Regions from separate parts of the Amycolatopsis sp. NBC_01307 genome, predicted to be linked through region 3. Evidence: riboswitches for the same ligand, from Rfam matches in the RefSeq annotation. Region 3 holds a riboswitch; each other region holds the start of a gene.
What was found. Region 3 has a riboswitch for S-adenosylmethionine ahead of thrC (threonine synthase). Riboswitches for the same ligand answer to the same signal wherever they lie in the genome.
Positions count from the first base shown of each region.

Region 1: it holds a riboswitch for S-adenosylmethionine, as region 3 does, so the genes downstream of both, OG439_RS32285 (methionine ABC transporter ATP-binding protein) here and thrC (threonine synthase) in region 3, are expected to answer to the same signal.
Region 2: it holds a riboswitch for S-adenosylmethionine, as region 3 does, so the genes downstream of both, OG439_RS23165 (aminotransferase class V-fold PLP-dependent enzyme) here and thrC (threonine synthase) in region 3, are expected to answer to the same signal.

Region 1 covers NZ_CP108403.1:7,427,907-7,434,963, reverse strand. Annotated here, with positions in the region: gene OG439_RS32295 (transglycosylase family protein) at 1-124, shown strand, start outside; gene rsmA (16S rRNA (adenine(1518)-N(6)/adenine(1519)-N(6))-dimethyltransferase RsmA) at 519-1,358, shown strand; SAM riboswitch class I at 1,520-1,610, shown strand; gene OG439_RS32285 (methionine ABC transporter ATP-binding protein) at 1,818-2,831, shown strand; gene OG439_RS32280 (DHA2 family efflux MFS transporter permease subunit) at 2,896-4,293, opposite strand; gene OG439_RS32275 (TetR/AcrR family transcriptional regulator) at 4,399-4,941, shown strand; gene OG439_RS32270 (4-(cytidine 5'-diphospho)-2-C-methyl-D-erythritol kinase) at 4,951-5,913, shown strand; gene OG439_RS32265 (ASCH domain-containing protein) at 5,910-6,317, shown strand; gene OG439_RS32260 (ABC-F family ATP-binding cassette domain-containing protein) at 6,322-7,057, shown strand, end outside.
Region 2 covers NZ_CP108403.1:5,476,176-5,483,232, reverse strand. Annotated here, with positions in the region: gene OG439_RS23185 (penicillin-binding transpeptidase domain-containing protein) at 1-740, shown strand, start outside; gene OG439_RS23180 (ArsR/SmtB family transcription factor) at 784-1,464, shown strand; gene OG439_RS23175 (potassium/proton antiporter) at 1,562-3,040, shown strand; gene OG439_RS23170 (M23 family metallopeptidase) at 3,852-4,502, shown strand; SAM riboswitch class IV at 4,596-4,710, shown strand; gene OG439_RS23165 (aminotransferase class V-fold PLP-dependent enzyme) at 4,749-6,092, shown strand; gene OG439_RS23160 (hypothetical protein) at 6,109-6,612, shown strand; gene OG439_RS23155 (hypothetical protein) at 6,686-6,943, shown strand; gene lspA (signal peptidase II) at 7,019-7,057, shown strand, end outside.
Region 3 covers NZ_CP108403.1:5,876,628-5,883,684, reverse strand. Annotated here, with positions in the region: gene OG439_RS25225 (DegV family protein) at 1-618, shown strand, start outside; gene OG439_RS25220 (ComEA family DNA-binding protein) at 761-1,477, shown strand; gene OG439_RS25215 (ComEC/Rec2 family competence protein) at 1,474-3,855, shown strand; gene thrC (threonine synthase) at 3,918-5,183, opposite strand; SAM riboswitch class I at 5,196-5,329, opposite strand; gene holA (DNA polymerase III subunit delta) at 5,466-6,446, shown strand; gene rpsT (30S ribosomal protein S20) at 6,498-6,758, opposite strand.

The sequences.
Region 1 (7,057 bases), 1.6 Mb from region 3:
CTCCCAGTACGCGGCGCTCCCGAACCAGGCTTCGCGTGAAGAGCAGATCGCGGTGGCGGAGAAGGTCCGCGCCGGACGCGGCGGCAGCTACAGCGCCTGGCCGGTCTGCGGCAAGAAGGCCTGACTTCCTTTCCGAAACGGCCCCCGCCTCACGGCGGGGGCCGTTTCGCGTCCCCAGCGAGGCATGACCCGAGTTCCGCCGCCAATCACGTGAGTCACGGGTCTGATCACGCGAGTGTCGGGTCTGATCACGTCGGTTCCGCCTGCGATCACGTGTGTCGACCGCTCAATCACGTGTGTTGACCGCTCAATCACGCGTGTCGGCCTGCTGATCACGCGAGCCGACCGTCTGGGTATGCGGGCCGACCGTCCAGGTACGTGGGTCGACTGGCTGGGTACGTGAGCCGACCGTCCACGTATGCGGGCCGACTGGCTGGGTACGTGGGCTGACCCTCTGGGGCCGGGCACTCCGGGCGGGCGTGCAGAGGGGGCCGGGTTGTCCTGGGTAGGCTCGTCCGGTGGTTGAACTGTTGGGACCTGCCGAGATCCGCGGGCTGGCGGCCGAGCTGGACGTGCGGCCGACCAAGAAGCTCGGGCAGAACTTCGTGCACGATCCCAACACCGTGCGGCGGATCGTCGACCTCGCGCACCTCGGGCCGGACGACGTCGTCCTCGAGGTCGGGCCCGGGCTCGGGTCCCTGACGCTCGGGCTGCTCGCCGCGGGGACGCGGGTCGTGGCCGTCGAGATCGATCGCAAGCTCGCCGAACGGCTGCCGAAGACCGTCGCCGAACGCGGGCCGGACGTCGCGGGCCGGCTGGACGTCCTCGAGGCCGACGCCATGCGCGTCTCGAACGCCGACCTGCCCGCCGCGCCCACCGCGCTCGTGGCCAACCTGCCCTACAACGTCGCCGTGCCGGTCGTGCTGCACCTGCTCGCCGAGGTGCCCTCCCTCAAGTCCGGCCTCGTGATGGTCCAGACCGAGGTCGCCGACCGGATGGCCGCGGGCCCGGGCAGCCGGATCTACGGCGTCCCGAGCGTCAAGCTCGCCTGGTACGGCCCGGCGCGCAAGGTCGCCGCCGTGCCACGCTCGGTGTTCTGGCCGGTACCCAACGTCGATTCCACGCTCGTCGCGTTCGAACGCGGGGAGACGCCGGCGTCCGAGGACCGGGATCGGCTGTTCGGTCTCGTGGACGCCGCGTTCTCACAACGCAGGAAGACCCTCCGCGCCGCGCTCGCCGGCTGGGCGGGGTCGGCCGAGCGGGCCGGCGAGCTGCTGGTGGCCGCCGGGATCGACCCGAAGACCCGCGGTGAGCAGCTGGACGTGCACGACTTCGCCCGGCTCGCCGCCGTCCGGTGACGCGTCCTCAGTGGAACTGACGGTGCCCGCCGACGCCGGAGCGTGCGCGTCGCGGCGAAATAAGTCTTCCTGAGTGCTGTTCCCGCGATTCGGACACCTCCAGTCGTGTGATCTGGCCCAACAGGCTTGCTTTCGCTCCTCGGGATCGGTTTTACTCAGTACGTCCATCCCGAGCGACTGAGAGACCTGGCTCGCCGAAGTCGCAGCAACCACCCTCCGCAGGGCAGGTGCTACCGCCAGGACCGATGGAGGCCGTCCCGATGAAGAGGGTTGCTCGCCCGCTGCTGCTGACCAAACGCCGCGTTGTCGACGAGGGTCGCCGCTCCGTGACCGCATGTCGACGCTCCAACTGAGCTTGCTCGACCCGTCACACCTCTTCTTCATGCACCGTCCATAGAGGACGGACACTCGCTTGCGGCCGGACGCGCTTCTCTGCGCGCCCCGTTTTCTGGAGCCTTCGTGATCACCGTCGAAAACCTGTCCAAGTCCTTTGCCCTCAACGGAAATCCGGTCGTCGCGCTGCGGGACGTGAGCGTCGACGTCCAGGCCGGCTCACTGTTCGGCGTCGTCGGTCCGGCCGGTTCCGGCAAGTCCGTCCTCGCCCGGTGCATCGCGCTGCAGGAGCGGCCGGACCGCGGTGTCGTCCGGCTCGACGGCCTCAACACCGGCACCCTCGACGGCCGCCGGCTCCGCGAGATCCGCCGCCAGCTCGGCGTCGTCGGCACCAAGCCGGAGCTGATCGCCGAGCGCACCATCGCCGGCAACATCGCGTCCCCGCTGGAGCAGCTGGGCGTCGACGGCCCGCAGCGCCGCAGCAAGGTCGGCTCGCTGCTCGACCTCGTCGGCCTGACCCCGCGCGCCGCGCAGCGTCCCGGCGAGCTCACCGAAGGGCAGCTCCGCCGCGTCGCCGTGGCGAAGGCCCTGGCCGCGGCCCCCGCCGTGCTGCTCGCCGACGACCCGACCGCCGGGATCGACCCGGAGGAGGCCGGCGCGGTGCTCACCGTGCTCGACCGGGCCCGCGCCGAGCTGGGTGTCACCATCGTCATCACGACGCCGGACGCGAGCGTCGTCCGCCGGGTGTGCGACGACGTCGCGGTGCTCGAAGACGGCACCGTCGTCGAGCGTGGCTCCGTGCTCGACCTGATCTCGAACCCGGCCAGCCGCACCGCGCAGGCGCTGCTGCCCGCCATCGAGACCACCCGCTCGCAGTCCTCGCGCTACGACCGCTCGGTCGACGTCGTGCTGGTCGGCTTCGCTTCGGTCGGCGCGCTGCTGCCCGAGGCCGCGGGCCGCTTCGACGTCGAGTTCGCCACCATCGGCGGCGGCCTGACCCGGATCGGCGACACCCCGGTCGGCCGGTTCCGCCTCGGCGTCCGCGGCGAGCGGGCCGACGCCGCGCTGGCGTGGGTCGCCGAGCGCGGCGGCCACGTCACGCACACCGCCCGCGGCCCCCAGGGCGTCGCCGCGGCCTGACCCCGAACGTCCGTGAAGGCCTCCTTACCGGCTCTTATGGCCGGGAAGGAGGCCTTCACGGCTTTCAGCGGGTGCTGCGCGGGAGCAGCAGGAGTGCGGTGAGGGCGGCTGTGGCGACGAGGCCGGCCGCCCAGGCCGCGGCTGTTGTGTAGCCGTGGACGATCGCCGTCGACGTTGTGAGCCCGGCCGCCGCCGCGGTGGCGATCGTGTTCAGCGTCGCCGTCCCCAGTGACGCGCCGACCTGCTGCGACGTCGTCACGAACGCAGATGCGGCTCCGGCGTCCCGCGCGCCGACGTCGCGGGTCGCGACGTTCAGCACCACCGGCATGCACAGCCCGGCGCCCAGGCCCAGCAGCAGCTGCATCGGCAGGATCACCGCGGCGTACGACGAGTCCGGCGTCAACCGGGTGGCCAGCAGCAACCCGCCCGCCAGCACGAAGAGCCCGCCCGCCAGCAGCGGACGCGGGCCGAAGCGGGCCAGCAACCGCCCCGACAGCTGCGTCGAGGCGAAGAGGTTCGCGCCCAGCGTCGGCAGGAACGCCAGCGCCGCGGCGAGCGCGCCGTAGCCCATCACCACCTGCAGCTGGTACGTCAGGAACAGGAACATCCCGAACGCGCCGAACGACGCGGTCCCGACGGTCAGGTACGCGACGGCGCGGGCGCGGTCGCGCACCACCGCGAGCGGCAGCAGCGGGTGCGGGTGGCCGGCCTGCCGGGCGACGAACGCGCCGAGCAGCACCACCGCGAGCGCGAGGAAACCCAGTACCCACAACGAGTTCCAGCCCAGCGTCGCCGCTTCGGACAGCGCGTGCACCAGCACGACGACGCCGCCGCAGCTGAGCAGCGCACTGGTCCAGTCCAGCTTGGTGTCGCGGTGCCCGGCCGTGGCCGGCACGGCGAACCAGGCGCCCAGCCCGGCCACCACGGCGAGCGGCACGTTGATGTAGAGCGACCAGCGCCAGTCGAGGAACTGCGTGAGCGCGCCGCCGAGCGTGAGGCCGAGCGCGGAGCCGGAGATCATGATGGCGCTGAAGATCCCGAACGCCTTCCCGCGTTCGCGCGGGTCGGTGAAGGTGAGCGTCAGCAGGGACATCGTCGACGGCGCGAGCAGCGCGGCGAACACACCCTGGGCGGCGCGCGCGGCGATCAGCCAGCCGGCGCTCGGCGCCGCGCCGCCGAGCGCGGAGGCGACGGCGAACCCGGCGACGCCGACGAGCAGCGTCGTGCGGCGGCCGAGCCGGTCGGCCAGCCGGCCGCCGAGCAGCAGCAGGCCGCCGAACGCCAGCGTGTACGCGGAGATCGTCCACTGGCGGCCGGTGTCGGACATGCCGAGCGCGCGCTGCGCCGAGGGCAGCGCGATGTTCACGACGGTCGTGTCGAGCACGACCATGAGCTGGGCCAGACCGAGCGCGGCGAGCGCGAGCCGGCGGCTCATGGCGCGCGGTGGCGCGAGTGCGGTCATGGTGGACCCCCGAGGTAGGCTGTGGATGCATTGCTTGACGGCCGACTAGCAATGCCGAAGGTAGGTCATTGCTAGTCGGCCGTCAAGCAAGTTGAGGAGTGAGGCATGGCCGGGCGGCGCACCGACACGCGCGAACGTATCCAGCGCGTCGCGCTCGAACTGTTCGCCGAGCAGGGCTACGAGGGCAGCTCGCTGCGGGAGATCGCCGAGCGGCTGGACGTCACGAAAGCCGCGCTGTACTACCACTTCCGCACGAAGGAGGACATCGTCTCGAGCCTCCTCGAGGACTGGGGGACCGCGCTCGACGACCTTCTGGCGCGCGAGACGGGCCCGGCCGAGCTGCTCACCGCGTACGCCGGGCTGGTCGAGACCCGGTTCGGCCCGGTGATGGGCCTGGTCCAGCGCAACACGTCGGCGTTGAAGGCGATCGCGGCCGGCGCGGGCCTGGCGGATCGGATGCTGCGGCTGCACGAGCGGCTCCGCGGCGGTTCGGCCGACCCCGAGTCCGATCTGCGGGCCAGGCTCGCGCTCGTGGCCGTCCAGCTCAACAGCGCCGAGGGCGGCCCGGGCACGCCGCCGGGCGTCGCGCTCGCCGTCGCGCTCGACGTCCTTTCTCCTGACGGGAAGCCGGCCGGTGCGGGCACGTAGGCTGGTCGGGTGCTCGCTGTAGTCCCGCCCCCAGTCACCGTCCGGGTCCCGGCCAAGGTCAACTTGCACCTGGCGGTCGACGACCTGCGCGAGGACGGTTACCACGAGCTGGTGACCGTGTTCCAGGCCTTGTCACTGACCGACGAGGTGACCGTCGCGGTCACCGACGACCCGGGCCTGGAGATCTACGGCGAGGGTGAGGGCTCGGTGCCCACCGACGCCACGAACCTGGCCTGGCGCGCCGTCGAAGCGCTGGCCGCGCACGTCGGCCGCACCGAAGAGCCGAAGATCCGCGTGGTGCTGCGCAAGGGCATCCCGGTCGCCGGCGGCATGGCGGGCGGCAGCGCCGACGCGGCGGCGACGCTCGTCGGGCTCGCCTCCCTCTGGAACCTCGAGATCACGCGCGACGAGCTGGCCGGGATCGCCGCCGGCCTGGGCAGCGACGTCCCGTTCGCGCTCTACGGCGGCACGGCGCTGGGCACCGGCCGCGGCGAGCAGCTGGTCCCGGTGCTGTCGCGGCACACGTTCCACTGGGTGCTGGCCTTCGACCAGCGCGGCCTGTCGACGCCGAAGGTGTTCGGCGAGCTGGACCGGCTGCGCGCGGAGGGCAACCCGCCGCGGATCGGCTCGCACACGCCGGTCGCCGAGGCGCTGGCCTCGGGCGACCCGCGTCAGCTGGCTCTGCTGCTGGGCAACGACCTCCAGGCGGCGGCGGTCTCGCTGCGCCCGGGCCTGCGCCGCACGCTGCGGGCCGGCGTCAACGCGGGTGCGCTCGCGGGCACGGTCTCCGGCTCCGGCCCGACGTGCGCGTTCCTCTGCGAAGACGCGCAGGCGGCGGTCGAGGTCGCGGCCGAGCTGTCGGGCGCGGGGGTGTGCCGCACGGTCCGCGTGGCCCACGGCCCGGTGCCCGGAGCGCGGGTGGTCGGCGGGGACGACGCACCGCGTCCGTCGCCGCCGCGGGTGCACGCGTGAAGCGCGCCGAGTTCGCGTTCCCGGGGCCGTTGCGGGACAAGCTCGTCGGGGCGATCCTCGACGGCACGAAGACGACGACGTCCGCGTTGCTCGCCGGCTACGAAATCGACGGCGAGGCGCCGCCCGCGGTGGGCGAGCGCGAGCTGGTCGTCGACTCCGCCGACAAGGGTGTCGCGATCATCGAGATCCGCGAAGTGCGGGTCGTCCCACTGTCCGAAGTGGACCTCGCGCACGCGGTCGGTGAGGGTGAGGGCTTCACCACCGTCGCCGAGTGGCGCGCGGACCACACCTCCTTCTGGCACGCGGCCGAAGTGCGCGCCGAGCTGGGAGATCCCGAATTCACCGTGGACGACACGACACTGGTCGTGGCGACCCGGTTCACGATCGTGGAAAGGATCGGCTGAGCGCATGGCCAACCTGGTCAACCTGGAGGCGGTGAGCAAGTCCTACGGGGTGAAGCCACTGCTGGACGGCGTCTCGCTGGGCGTCGCGGCCGGGCAGCGCATCGGCGTCGTCGGTCTCAACGGCGGCGGCAAGACCACGCTCCTCGAAGTCCTTTCCGGACTCGCCGCGCCGGATTCCGGGCGGGTGAGCCACGTCGGCGGCCTGCGGATGGCCGTCGTCACCCAGCGGACCGAGCTGCCGGACGGCAGCAGCGTCGGCGAAGTCGTGCTCGAACGCTACGGCGCCGAGCACGAATGGGCCGCCGACGCGCGCGTCCGGTCCATTGTGGATGGACTGGGCATCACCGCGATCGGGCTCGAAACGCCCACCGCGAACCTCTCCGGCGGTGAGCGGCGCCGGGTTTCGCTGGCCGCCGCGCTGACCGGCGAGCTCGACCTCGTCGTGCTCGACGAGCCGACCAACCACCTGGACGTCGAAGGTGTCCAGTGGCTCGCCGACCACCTGCTGACCCGGCGCATCGCGGTCGTGGTCGTCACGCACGACCGGTGGTTCCTGGACACCGTCGCGAGCGTGACCTGGGAGGTGGCCAACGGCCGCGTCGAGAACTACGAAGGCGGTTACGCGGACTGGATCTTCGCGCGCGCCGAGCGGGCGCGGCTGGCCGCGACGGCCGAGGAGAAGCGGCAGAACCTGGCGCGCAAGGAGCTGGCGTGGCTGCGCCGCGGCCCGCAGGCCCGCT
Region 2 (7,057 bases), 400 kb from region 3:
CCCTGAACGGGCTGTACGAGCCCGGATCGTCGTTCAAGATCGCCACTTCGGTCGCGGCGATCCAGCAGAGCGGCCTCAACGCGGCTTCGCCGGTCGACTGCCCCGGCGTCGCAACGATCGGCACGCGCACGGTCAAGAACGAGGGCTTCGAGCTGGGCGCGACGAACCTGCAGACGGCGTTCGCGCGCTCCTGCAACACCACGTTCGGTCAGCTCTCGCTGAACCTGCCCGCGGACGGGCTCGTGAAGGCGGCGAACGAGCTGGGCCTCAACGCCGACTACGAGATCCCGGGCCTTAAGACCGAGCTCGGCAAGGTCGAGCCCGCGGCGAGCAAGGACGAGCAGGTCGAGGACGGGTTCGGCCAGGGCCGGATCCAGGCCAGCGCGCTCGGCGGCGCGATGATGGCCGCGACGGTCGCCGGCGGCAAGTCGATCACCCCGAAGCTGTGGCACGACCTCGACACCGTCGTCGTCAAGGGCTACTCGCCGCCGCCCGCGGCCGTGCTGGGCGAGGTCCGGAAGATGATGCGCGCGGTCGTCACCAGCGGTACCGGCAAGGCGGCGGCGGGCGCCGGGAGCGTGTTCGGCAAGACCGGCACCGCCCAGTTCGGCGACGGGCAGCAGGCCACCGGCTGGTTCGTCGGCTACCGCGGGAACGTCGCCTTCGCCGTCGTCCTGGAGAACTCGAACGACTCGGGACCGGCCGTGCAGCTGGCCGCGAAGTTCCTCAAGGGCGTCTGACGCTTCGGCGGCCACCGAAGCCGGCGGGTCGTACCGTGGGGACATGGAGACGATCGCGTTGGCGGAGGTGGCCGCGGTGCTCGCCGACCCGAGCCGCGCCACCATGTGCCTCGTCCTGCTGGACGGGCGGGCGTGGACGGTCGGCGAGCTGGCCAAGGCGGCCGGGATCGCGCTGTCGACGGCGAGTGAGCACGTCACCCGGCTGGTCGACGCCGGGTTCGTCGCCCGCGTGAAGCAGGGGCGGGCCAGTTACGTCCGGATCGCCGACCCGCGTGTCGCCGAGCTGATCGAGCACCTGGCCCAGCACGCCGAGCACCGGCCGGTGACCGGGCTCAAGTCGTCGGTGCGGGTACGCCGGCTCGGGTTCGCGCGCACCTGTTACGACCACCTGGCCGGCCAGGTCGGCGTCGCGCTGCGTGACGGCATGCTCGCGGCCGGGCTGGTCAGCACCGACGCCGGGCTGACGCTGACCGGCCGCGGCCAGGAGGTGCTCGACGAGCTGGGCGTGCCGGTGCCGGACGGGCGGCGCGCCCTCCTGCGCGACTGTCTGGATTGGACGGAGCGCCGCGATCACCTCGCCGGGTCGCTGCCCGCGGCGTTGCTCGGCAAGGCCGTCGACGCCGGCTGGGTCGCCGCCGAAGGCCATCGCGCGGTGAAGGTGCTGCCCGCGGCGGAGAAGCCGTTCGCCGCGCTCGGCGTCGATCTGGCGTTGCTCCGGCCTTAACACACCGGTTGTCCGACTCGTCCCAGTGGTACACGAAGGAGTTAACCCGGCCGCTTCACTATTCTGAGGGCCCCACAGCACTCGGGAGGGAGGCGGCATGGACCAGCTTCCCGTGCTGCTCGGCGTCGGCGGTGTCGTCCTGCTCGCCTCCGTGCTCGCCGTGCGCGTCTCGATCCGGCTCGGCCTGCCCTCGCTGCTGCTGTACCTCGGCATCGGCGTCGTGCTGGGGGAAGCCGGTTTCGGCATCCGCTTCGACAACCCCGGCCTGACCCAGTCGCTCGGCCTCGCCGCGCTCGTCATGATCCTCGCCGAAGGCGGGCTGACGACCCGGTGGTCGGCGGTGAAACCCTCGCTGGGCATCGGAATCGTACTGTCCACAGTGGCCGTCGTGGTCAGCATCGCGGTCACCGGCGCGGCCCTGCACTGGCTGCTGGGCCTCGACTGGCGGCTCGCGCTGCTGTGGGGCGCGGTGCTCTCGTCGACCGACGCCGCGGCCGTCTTCTCGGTGCTGCGCACGGCCGGGATCGGCAAGCGCCTGGTGGGCGCGCTGGAGCTGGAGTCCGGCATCAACGACGCGCCGGCCTACATCGCCGTCGTGGTGCTGGCCGAGGGCACCACTGTGGACTGGACGCTGCCGTTCCTGGCGGTCTACGAGCTGGCGGCGGGCCTGGCGATCGGGCTGGCGTTCGGCTGGCTCGGCGGCATCGCCCTGCGGCGCGCCGCGCTCCCGGCGACCGGCCTGTACCCGCTGGCCACGGTCGCGGTGTGCGTCGTGGCGTACTCGTCCGGGCAGCTGCTGCACGCGTCGGGCCTGCTCGCCACGTACGTCGCGGCGCTGGTCCTGGGCAACTCGCGGCTGCCGCACCGCTCCGACACGCTGTCGTTCGCCGAAGGCCTGGGCTGGCTGGCGCAGATCGGGCTGTTCGTGCTGCTCGGGCTGTTCGCGTCGCCGAGCCGGCTGCTCGAGACACTGGTGCCGGGCCTGGTCGCGGGCGCCGTCGTGCTGCTGCTGGCCCGGCCGATCTCGGTGGTGCTCTCGATGCTGCCGTTCCGGCTGCCGTGGCGGGAACAGGCGTTCCTGTCGTGGGCCGGCCTGCGCGGCGCGGTGCCGATCGTGCTGGCGATGATCCCGCTGTCGGAGGGCCTGCCGGGCGCCCAGCGCCTGGTCGACGCGGTGTTCGTGCTGGTCATCGTGCTGACGCTGCTCCAGGGCGCGACCCTCGGCCCGCTCGCGCGCTGGCTGGGGCTGTCGAAGAAGTCGGAGGCGTACGAGATCGACGTCGACTCCGCGCCACTGGACGAGCTGGGCGCCGAGCTGCTGCAGGTCCGCATCCAGCCGGGCTCGAAGCTGCACGGCGTCTACCTGTCGGAGCTGCGCTTGCCGGTGGGTGCGACGGTGAGCCTGGTCGTGCGCGCGGGCTTAGGCTTCACACCGCAGAAGACGAGCCGCCTGCAGGAGCACGACCAGCTCCTGGTGGTCACGACGGCCACAGCCCGCGACGACGCCGAGCGCCGGCTGCGCGCGGTGGACCGCGCCGGCCGCCTGGCCCGCTGGCGCGGCGAGTCGGGGATCTGACGCGGTTCGCGGTTTGCTTGGCCGGTGTCCGCTCTGTCTCGCGGCGATGTCGCTCGCTGGGGTGGTTGGTGATCGAGTCGGGCCGCTGGGTCGCGCGGGTCGTGGCTGATCGGATGCTCGATCTTGCCGGTGCGTCTTCCGCGTCGGCTTGCTTGAGATAGGTGGGGCCGGTTGCCTGCTTGGCCGCCGTGCCGTCCGCTGGGCTTGCTTGAGGCGAGTGGGGTCGATCGGCGGGTGGCCCGCTTGGTCGCCATGCCGCCTGCGTCGGCTTTGAGGTGAGCGGGGCCGAGCGCGGATTGCCTGCTTGGCCACTGTGCGGTCCGCTGGGGTCGCCGGCGCTGCGAGTCGGACCGCCGGCTCGTTCGCGGGTTGGGCGGAACCGTGTCCGCTCGGCTCGGCATCGCCGCCGGGCTGTCCGCGTCGGTTTGCTTGAGGTGAGCGGCGTCGATCGCGGGTTGCCCGCTTGGCCACCGTGCCGTCTGCTGCGCTCGGCGGTCGCGAGCCCGGCCGGCCGCGAGTTGTCCACATCCACTCCAGTTGTCCACAGATTTCCGGCACCCACGTTTTTGCAGGTCAGCGGCGGTAGACTGGACAGGGGACGCCCCCCAGGGAGTGGTGGGGGCTGCGTTCGGGCCGGGCGGTTGTCCGGTGCCTGTCCGCTCTTCGCGTCGACCTGGTGATCTTTTCCCGCGAGGGTGAGTGATCCTCACAAAAACCTCACCTGATCTTCCCTGCGTTCCCTCTTTTGGCTTACTCTGCGCTCCATTCATTACCTCGAATGGGCGAACGTAGAGTCAAAGGAGTACGCCGGGTGACGAAGCGATACGTGCGTGGGGCCGGGCTGGTCGCGGGGATCGTCCTGGGTGTGGGGCTCGCCGCCGCTCCGGGGGCGGCCGCTGAGGTGGGGCCCTTTCCGGTGCTGGCGCTGCCGTTCAAGGCCGGCCAGCAGGTGTACTCCGCCGGCATCCACTCCGACGATGGCAGCACCGGCGTCGAGAACGCCCTCGACCTCAGCCCGGCCGACAAGACCGTGCGGGCGCCGCTGGCCGGGACCGTGCACCTGCAGCACTGCGCGGGCGGCGACTGGGTGACCATCGACCACGCCGGCGGCTGGCGGACCGGGTACTACCACATGGAAGGCATCAAGGTCACCGACGGTGAGCAGGTCGAGGCCGGCGACGTGCTCGGCTCGACCGGCAACGCCCTGCCGTGTGGTGGCAGCAGCACCGGGGCCCACGTGCACTTCACACTGTGGACACTGCCGGACGCGGCCGACTGGGACGGTCTCGCCTACAGCCAGGTCTCGACCACCGTCGCGGCGGCGCACGGTGAGCCGATCGACGGGAAGACGTTGGGTGGCTGGCTGTTCACAGCGGGCGCGGACCAGTACACCGGCACCGCGACACACCTCTCGGACCACGCCGTGACGCAGCTCCCGGGCCGTTTCCGCGCGAAGCCCTGACGCTTCTCCATTCCTGCTCGACTTGTGGTCGGTGTCTCAGAATGTGCTGTGGGGGCTGGTCGTCACGCCGATTCTCGGTTACCTTTTGAATCAGGTCATGAGTGCCAGCGTCAAGCCCCGGCTTGCTGGCCGGCAACCCTCCTACCGCGGTGGGGTGCCCCGGGTGAAGACCGGGCCGGTCGCGCCGTGCGACCGGCAAGCGCGGGCCCCTCGCCGGGGCCCCCCGGAACGCCGAGGAGGCTAACGATGACTCTCGCCATCGACCGCACCAGCACACAGACCCAGGAATCCCTTGCGTCCCAAGGTATTCCCACGGTCGCTGGTGCCTCGCTGCGAGTTCCGCTCGTCACCGGCGGAGACATCGGCTACGCCAATCTCGACCACGCGGCCAGCGCGCCCTGTCTCGACGCCGTCCGCGTGGCCGTCGACGAGTTCCTGCCCTGGTACGCGAGCGTCCACCGCGGCGCGGGCTTCGCCTCGCAGGTCTCGACCAAGCTCTACGAGCGCACCCGCGCCACGCTGCGCAGCTTCGTCGGCGCGCGCCGGACCGACACGGTCGTGTTCACCCGCAACACCACCGACTCCTTCAACCTGCTCGCCCGCAGCCTCCCGCCGCGCACCGCGGTGATCGTGTTCGACACCGAGCACCACGCCGCGCTGCTGCCGTGGCAGGGGCCGAACGTCCGGCGCCTGCCGACCCCGCGCACCCGGCTCGCGGCGGTGTCCGCTGTGGACGAAGCCCTCGCGGAATCCCCGCAGGGGCCGCGTTTGGTGGTCCTCACCGGAGCGTCCAATGTGACCGGTGAGCTGCTCCCGGTGGCGGAGATCGCCGCGGTGGCCCGCCGGCACGGCGCCCGCATCGCCCTCGACGCCGCCCAGCTCGCGCCGCACCGCAGGATCGCCATGCAGGACCTGGACGTCGACTACGTCGCCCTCTCCGGCCACAAGCTGTACGCGCCCTTCGGCGCGGGCGCGCTGATCGGCCGCGCCGACTGGCTGCGCGCCGCCCGGCCCTACCTCGCCGGCGGCGGCGCGACCAAGCTCGTCACCGAGGACGCCGTCGTCTGGAACACCGGCCCGGAGCGGCACGAAGCCGGTTCGCCCAACACCGTCGGCGTGTACGCGCTCGGCGTCGCCTGCGAAACCCTGAGCCGCAACTGGGCCGCCGTCGAAGCGCACGAGCAGGCCCTGCTCGTCCGGCTGCGCAGGGGCCTCGAGGGCATCCCGGGCTGCTCGGAGCTGCGGCTGTTCGACGCGCCGGTCGACCGCGTCGGCACGGTCAGCTTCGTCGTCGCCGGCTTCGACCCCGGCTGGCTCGCGGCGGTTCTCTCGGCGGAGTACGGCATCGGCGTCCGCGACGGCGCCTTCTGCGCCCACATCGCGGCCAAGCGCCTGATCGGCGTCACCGGCGGCGAAGGGCAGCAGGCGGTGCGCGTCAGCCTCGGCCTGGGCAGCACCGAGGAGCACGTGGATCGCGTGCTGCTGGCGCTGCGCCAGATCGTCGCCCGCGGCGCGCGCTGGGGGTACACGAAGGCGGGCGGCCGCTGGGCCCCGGTCGGCGACCCGCGGGAGCTGCCGCCGTTCTGCTGAGCGTTAGCCTGGGCCGATGGGGCGGCAGTGGATTCCGTTGGCGTTGCTGGGTTTCGCGGAACTGGTCCTGGTGACGGCCGAACTGTTCCACCGGTCGGCCGTCACCGCGGAACTGACGGCGCGGTTGCCACCGGCGACCGCCGGCTACGTGGGCCTGTTCGGCTTGACGATCGACGGTTACGGCACCAAGGCCCGGTTCCTCAGCCTCGATGACACCGTCGTGGCCTACGCCGGCGGCGCCGGTCCGGCGTGGCAGTACGCACTCATCGCGGCGTTCCTCGCCATGGTGGTCTCCTACGCCGTGGCGGGCGGGCTGCGCGCGAGGACGGTGGTGGCGTCGATCGTCGCCGTCGTGCTCGCCGTCCCGGTGCTGGACCTGCTGCTGTTCAGCCGGTTCGGTCTCGACGCGGCCACCCGCGGCCCCCTCCTGGCGACGCTCGGGCTCGCGCTGGTCGCCTGGTACGAACGCAGTCCGCTGGTGCTCGCGATGGCCGTGGCGCCGGTGCGGTGGCCGTGGTGATCGCGGACCTGCCGGGCGCGCTGATCTCCGCGACCGTGCTCGTGGCCGGGGCGTTCGCCGCTACCCTGCCCCGATGGGGGAGGGACGGCGTTTCTGGTTCCCGCTGGCGGCGCCGGGGTTCGCCCAGCTCGTGATGGCGGTCGTCGCGCCGGTGCCGGCGGCGTACGAGCGCAACTGGTTCCTGATCGCCGTGGCCTTGGTGTTCGCGCTGGTCAGCCTGGTGTTCTCGACGCCGGTGACCGGGGCGCCGAGCGCGGCGGGGGTGCTGTTCGCCGCCGCGTTCGCGGTCCTCCCGCGGCGTCCCCGCGACACTGCCGCCGGGGCACCCTGACCAGGCGTGGACAATGGACCGGTGAGCACCGAGTCCAGCGCTGGAGAACCCGACACCGACGCCGCCGCCGAGGCGGTGCCCGAGCCCGTCCAGGAGACGCCGGAAACCCCGGCG
Region 3 (7,057 bases):
ATCGTCTCCATCCACCTTTCCCGCGAGCTGTCGGGCACCTGGGAAGCGGCGGTGCTGGCGGCCCAGGAGGTCGGGCCGGACCGGGTGCGCGTGGTCGACTCGCGCACGACCGCGATGGGCCTCGGGTTCGCCGCGCTGCACGCCGCGGACGCCGCCGCGGCCGGCGCGGATCCGAAGGCGGTCGAGGCGGCGGCGATGACCGCGGCCAAGTGCTCCTCGACGTTGTTCGTCGTGGAAACCCTGGAGTACCTGCGCCGCGGCGGCCGGATCGGCCCGGCGGCGGCGCTGCTCGGCACGGCGCTGGCGGTGAAGCCGGTGCTGCACATGTCCGACGGCCGGATCCTGCCGCTGGAGAAGGTCCGGACCATGAACCGGGCGATCGCGCGGCTGGTCGAACTGGCGGCCCGCGCGGCGGACGACGACGACGTCGAGCTCGCCGTCCACCACCTCGCGTCGCCGGACCGGGCGGTCGAGCTGGCGAACCGGCTGGAAGAAGCCGTGCCGCGGTCGGCGGGCTGCGTCGTCTCGGAGCTGGGCGCGGTGATCGGCGCGCACACCGGGCCCGGCGTGCTGGGCGTGGTCGTGCAGCGCACGGTGCCGGCCCGGCCGGACGCCTGACCCTCCAGCATCTCATCCGGGTATGACGAAAACCGCCGTTCCCGGGCCCGGCCGGCGGCATCCGTCCACAACACCCCAGTTGTCCACAGGACGCGGCGCCACCCCTGTCGCCCGCCTCCCCGCGGCCCCTAACGTCGATCGTGTGTTCGAGCAGCCCGCCCGGGATCCGGGCCTCCCCGTCAACGACCGGCTCGCCTGGCTGGCCGACCAGCTCTCGCCCGACGCGAGCACGGTCGGGCCCGGCGGCCGGTTGGTCCGGCGCTGGCTGCCGGGCGGAGCGACCGGCGCGGGCCGGCGCCGCTGGGCGTTCGCCGGTGTCTTCGTGGCCGTCATGGTGCTCGTCCTCGGCTCGGTCGCGCTGCTGGGCGGCCGTCCGGCGCCCGAGCCACCGCCTCCGCTGCCCAGCGCGAAACCCGCGGCCGAAGCTCCGGCCGCACCGAAGGCCGGTCTCGTCGTCAGCGTGATCGGCCGTGTCCGGTCGCCCGGCCTGGTCACCGTCCCCCAGGGATCCCGCGTCGCCGACGTGCTGCGCGCCGCCGGGGGAACCGACCCCGGCGCGGACCTCAGCGCCGTGAACCTCGCCCGCAAGGTGACCGACGGCGAGCAGCTCGCGGTCGGGATCCCGGCGCCCATGGCACCGCCCGGTGCCCCCGAAGGTGGCGGCGGGAAGGTCGACCTCAACGCGGCGAGCCCGGACCAGCTGGACACCCTGCCCGGTGTCGGCGAAGTGACGGCCAAGCGGATCGTCCAGTGGCGCGCGGAGCACGGCGGCTTCACGAAAGTCGAGCAACTGCGCGACGTCGACGGCATCGGCCAAAGCAAGTTCGAGAAGCTCCGCGAGCAGGTGACGGTCGGATGAACACGATTCCCGCGACCGACACCCGGCAGGACATGCGGCTGGTCCCGGCGGCGCTCGCGTGCTGGCTCGCCGCCCTGGCCGGGCTGCTGCTCGGCTGGTGGACGGCGGTCGCCGTCGGTCTCGCCGCGGCCGTGCTCGCCGGGGTGCTGCTCTGGCGGGCACGTGGCCGGTCCCGGGTGTTCGGCGCGGCGGCGGCGCTGCTGGTGCTCGGCCTGGTCGCCGCCGGTCCGATCGCCTGGCGGATCCACGACGCCGAGCAAGACGGCCTGCGTGCGGCCGCGGCCCAGGGACTGCCCGCGACGCTCACGGTGGTCGTCGCGGAACGGCCGAAGCCGGTGCGGAGCGCGGGGTACGCCGATCGGCAGGCGGGCGCCCGGTCCGTGGTCCTGTCCGCCGACGTGCGCGCGGCGTCTGTCGACGGACAGTCGGTCGTCTCGTCCGGGCGGGTCCTGCTGCTCGCGCCGGTCGCGGACTGGGCGGGCGTGCTGCCGGGGCAGGAAGTCCGGGTGGCGGGCCTGCTGATGCCACCGCGTGGCGCGGACCTGACCGTGGCGGTGCTGTCCGTGCGTGGCCCGCCGGGTGATCCGGGCCCGGCGCCGTGGTGGCAGAAGGCCGCGGCCGGACTGCGGTCCGGCCTGCACGACCTGAGCCAGACCCTGCCGGAAGAACCCGCGGGACTGTTGCCGGGCCTGGTCCTGGGCGACACGAGCGGGTTGTCCCCTCGGATCGAGCAGGAGTTCGTCACGGCGGGGCTCGCGCACCTGACAGCGGTGAGCGGGGGAAACCTCGCCGTGGCGTGCGGCGCGGTCCTGCTCCTGCTGCGAGTGCTTCGGCTGGGCCCGCGGTTGTCGGCCGTCGCGGCGGGCCTGTGCCTGGCCGGGTTCCTGGTCCTGGTCGGTCCGGAGCCGAGCGTGTTGCGCGCCGGGGTCATGGCGGCGGTCGCGTTGCTGGCCCTGGCACTGGGACGGCGGGGCTCGGCGCTGCCCGCGCTGGCCTTCGCGGTCTGCGTGCTGGTCGTGGCGGATCCGGCGATGGCCACGGACTTCGGGTTCGCGTTGTCGGTCTTCGCCACCGCCGGTCTCGTCCTGCTGGCTCCGCGCTGGGCGGGGGTGCTGGTCCGCCGCGGCGTCCCGCCGGGCTTCGCCGAAGGGCTGGCGATCCCGCTCGCCGCCTTCGTGGTGACGGCGCCGGTGCTGGCCGGGATGGCGGGCACGGTGAGCCTGGTGTCGGTGGTGACCAACGTCCTCGCCGCGCCCGTCGTCGCCCCGGCGACGGTGCTCGGGGTGCTGGCGACGGTCGTCGGGCCGTGGTGGCCGGGCGCCGGCACGTTCCTGGTGCACCTGGCCGGCCCGGAGGCCGAGTGGCTGATCTTCGTGGCGCGGCACGGCGCGCGAGCCCCGGGCGCGGTCGTTCCCTGGCCCGGCGGCTGGGCGGGCGCGCTGCTCGCGGCGGCCGTCCTCGCGGTGCTCGTGTTCGCCGTGCGGTACCGGCGGGTCCGGCTGCTCCTGGCGGTGCTGATCGTCGGCGCGTTGCTGGTGTTCGTGCCGGTGCGGGTGCTCGCGCCCGCGTGGCCGCCGCGGAACTGGGCGATGGTCGAGTGCGACGTCGGCCAGGGTGACGCGGTCGTGCTGGCGACGGCCGAGCCGGGGCGGGCCGTGGTGGTGGACACCGGGCCCGAGCCGGGGCCGGTCGACGAGTGCCTGCACCGGCTGTCGGTCGACCGGATCCCGTTGCTGGTGCTGAGCCACCTGCACGCCGACCACATCGGCGGGCTCGCGTCGGTCTTCGACGGCCGGTCGGTCGGCGGGATCGCCGTCGGACCGGGGCGGACGCCGGAGTGGGCGTGGCGGCAGGTCGCCGCGGAGGCGTCCCGCCGCGGCGTGCCGCTGGTGGAGCTGAGCCCGGGCGAGCGGGTCGACCTGCCCGGGCTGGCGCTCGACGTGCTCGGGCCGCGGTACGTGCCGTCGCGCTCGGCCGGTCAGCAGGACGGCACGACGATCAACAACAGCTCGGTCGTCCTGCGGGCGGAAACGGCCGCCGGTCGCGTGCTGATGACGGGTGACGTCGAACTGGCGGCCCAGTCGGACCTGCTGGCCGATGTCGGAGACCTGAAAGCGGAGGTGCTCAAGGTGCCCCACCACGGCTCGCGGTACTCGCTGCCGGCCTTCCTCGCCGCGGTGGCGCCGCGCGCGGCGCTCATCAGCGTCGGCGCGGGCAACACCTACGGCCACCCGAGCAAGTCCACAGTGGACACTCTGACGGCGTTGGGCGCCTTGGTGACCCGGACCGACGTCGACGGCGACACCGCTGTGGTCCCGGACCCGTCAGGCCCGGCGATAGCCCGCCGGGGCGAGCCACGCGGCCCGCCCCACCGCTGACTTCCGTTGCCCGGCAACGCGTTCCCGCCGGGGCGGGCGTGGCTCGCCCCGGCGGGGAGACGTCAGTAGCCGAGGGCCTTGTTCACGGCCGCGGCCGAAGCCGGCACGGTCGCCTTGGGGCCGACGTGGTTCTCGATGGCGTCGAGGGTCTTGAGGCCGTCGCCGGTGATGAGGAGGACCGTCTCGGCGTCCGGGTCCAGCTTGCCCGTCTCGATCAGCTTCTTCGCCGTGGCGACGGTGACCCCGCCGGCCGTCTCGGTGAAGATGCCCTCGGTGCGGGCCAGCAGCCGGATGCCTTCGACGACCTCTTCGTCGGTGACGTCCTCGATCGAGCCGCCGGTGCGGTTGACGATGTCGAGCACGTACGGGCCGTCGGCCGGGTTGCCGATCGCCAGCGAGCGGGCGATGGTGTCCGGCTTCACCGGCTGGACGACGTCCTGGCCGGCGCGGAACGCGGCCGAGACCGGCGAGCAGCCGGTGGCCTGGGCGCCGAACACCTTGTACGGGCTGGCGTCCACGAGGCCGAGCTGGCCCAGCTCGCGGAAACCCTTGTCCACCTTGGTGAGCTGTGAACCGGAGGCGATCGGCACGACGATCTGCGGCGGGATCCGCCAGCCGAGCTGCTCGGCGACCTCGAAGGCGAGTGTCTTCGAACCCTCGGAGTAGTACGGGCGGACGTTGACGTTCACGAAGGCCCAGCTCGGGTGCTCACCGGCCAGTTCGGTGGCGAGCCGGTTGACGTCGTCGTAGTTGCCGTCGACGGCGATCAGGTCGCCGTCGTACACCGCGGTGGTGAGGATCTTGGCGCGCTCGAGGGACTTGGGGATCAGCACGACCGACTTCCAGCCCGCGCGCGCCGCCGCGGCGGCGACGGCGTTGGCCAGGTTGCCGGTCGAGGGACAGGCGAGCACCTCGAAGCCGAACTCGCGGGCCGCGGCCAGCGCCACGGCGACCACGCGGTCCTTGAAGGAGTGCGTCGGGTTGCCGGTGTCGTCCTTGACCCACAGGCGCTTGAGGCCGAGCTCCTTGGCCAGGCGGTCGGCGCGGATCAGCCGCGTCGAGCCGGGCTCGGTGTTCGGGATCTCTTCGATGTTGGACGGGACCGGGAGGAGCTTCTTGTAGCGCCAGATGTTCTTGGGGCCGGCCTCGATGTCTTCGCGGCGGACGCGGCCGAAGTCGTAGGCGACCTCGAGCGGCGAGAAGTCTTCGGCGGAGACGAACTCGGGGGCGAGCGGCTGCCGGTGGCCCTCTTCCTTCGACACCAGTTCGACGGCCGGTCCGAGATCCGGGGTCTTGGTGGTGGAGGTCGTGCCGAGGGTTGCGGTCATCGCGAGGTTCCTTCCTCATCTGCCCCGCCGAAGCGGGCCGGAATTGGCACCGTGGTCGTCAGCTATCCCGCGATCGCGGGATGACAGGCTGTACGCCGGTTGCCGGGGCTTCGTCGGGCCGTTCCCTCTGCCCCTCTGGATGAGCGGTATTCAGTTGTCGGAGCGCGCGAGAAAGCGCGCCGCCTCCAGGACACCGTACGACATGGCACTCGGGCCGTGCCATGGTGGCCGCTCGACATCACCGGAGCGGGCGCACGAAGCAGCAAGTGAGAAGATTCCCGGGTGACCGCGCAAGCCACCGCCCCGGCCCCGCTCCACCTGGTCCTGGGTGAGGAAGAACTGCTGATCGAGCGGGCCGTCCGCGAGACGCTGGCCGCGTCCCGCGCGATCGACGCGACGGCCGAGCTGACGCGGGCCCGGGTGTCCGATCTCACAGCTCCCGAGCTGGCCGAACTCGTCAGCCCGTCGCTGTTCAGCGAAGGCCGGGTGATCGTCCTCGAGTCGGCGCAGGACATCTCGCAGGAGCTGGCCGACGCCGTGACGTCGTACCTGAAGGACCCGGCGGCCGGGATCGTGCTCGTCGTCGTGCACACCGGCGGCGGGCGCAGCAAGGCGGGCAAGACGCTCCCGGCGGTGCTGAAGAAGGCCGGCGCCGAGGTGACGGAGTGCCCGAAGCTGACCAAGCCCGCCGAGCGGGAGCAGTTCGTGCGCCACGAGGTGCGCCGGGCGGGCGGCAAGATCGACCCGGCCGGGGTCGCGGCGCTCATCGACGCCGTGGGCTCCGACCTGCGGGAACTCTCCTCGGCCGCGATGCAGCTCGTCGCGGACGCCGGCGGGGTGGTCGACGCGGACGCGGTCCACCGCTACCACCGCGGCCGCGCCGACGTGACCGGGTTCGCGGTGGCGGAGAAGGCCGTGAGCGGTGACCGCGCGGCCGCCCTGGAGTCGCTGCGCTGGGCGATGCAGCTCGGCGTCCCGTACGTCCTGGTCGCCGACGCGCTGGCCGACGCGGTCCGCACGATCGCCCGCGTCTCCGGCGCGGGCCGCGGCAACCCGAACCAGCTGGCCGGGGAGCTGGGCATGCCGCCGTGGAAGGTCCGCAAGGCCCAGGGCCAGTCCCGCGGCTGGAACCAGGACGGCCTCGCCACGGCGATGCGGGTGGTCGCCCGGCTGAACGCCGAGGTCAAGGGCGTCGCGGCGGACCCGGGTTACGCGCTGGAACGCGCGGTCCTGCAGGTGGCGGCGGCCAAGGGCGACCGCTGAACATGAAGAAAGCCCCGGCCGGGGCCGGGGCTTCTCCAGAGATCAGCTCGCTCAGAGCGAGTTGACGCGCTTCGCGAGCGCCGACTTCTTGTTGGCGGCCTGGTTGGCGTGGATGACGCCCTTCGAGACGGCCTTGTCCAGCTTCTGGGCGGCGTCGCGCTGCAGCTCGACGGCCTTGGCCTTGTCACCGGAGTCAGCGGCTTCGCGGACCTTGCGGATCGCGGTCTTCACCGAGGACCGGATCGCCTGGTTGCGCTGACGCGCCTTCTCGTTCGTGGTGATGCGCTTGATCTGCGACTTGATGTTGGCCATGAGGCGCTCCTGCTTTCACTCGGTGAGATTCGCCGCCGCGCTGGTGTGGCCCCGCTGAAGCGGGTTTCCTCCATGACGGAATGCCGCACGGCAACGAGCAGCAACTTTAACAGCCCGGCCCCGGCCCGCCGCGAGCGCGTCCGGCCGGGCGTGGATCACCGGGAGTACGGTGGACGGCGGTAGTGCCTAGGGTTCCGTCACCGGTCCGCCCCAGCCAGCAGGACAACCAGGATCCGGTGGGTCTGGTCCGAGCGGCACCGTCGGCGGGTCCGGAAGTCCCGCCGTTCATCTGACGGGGC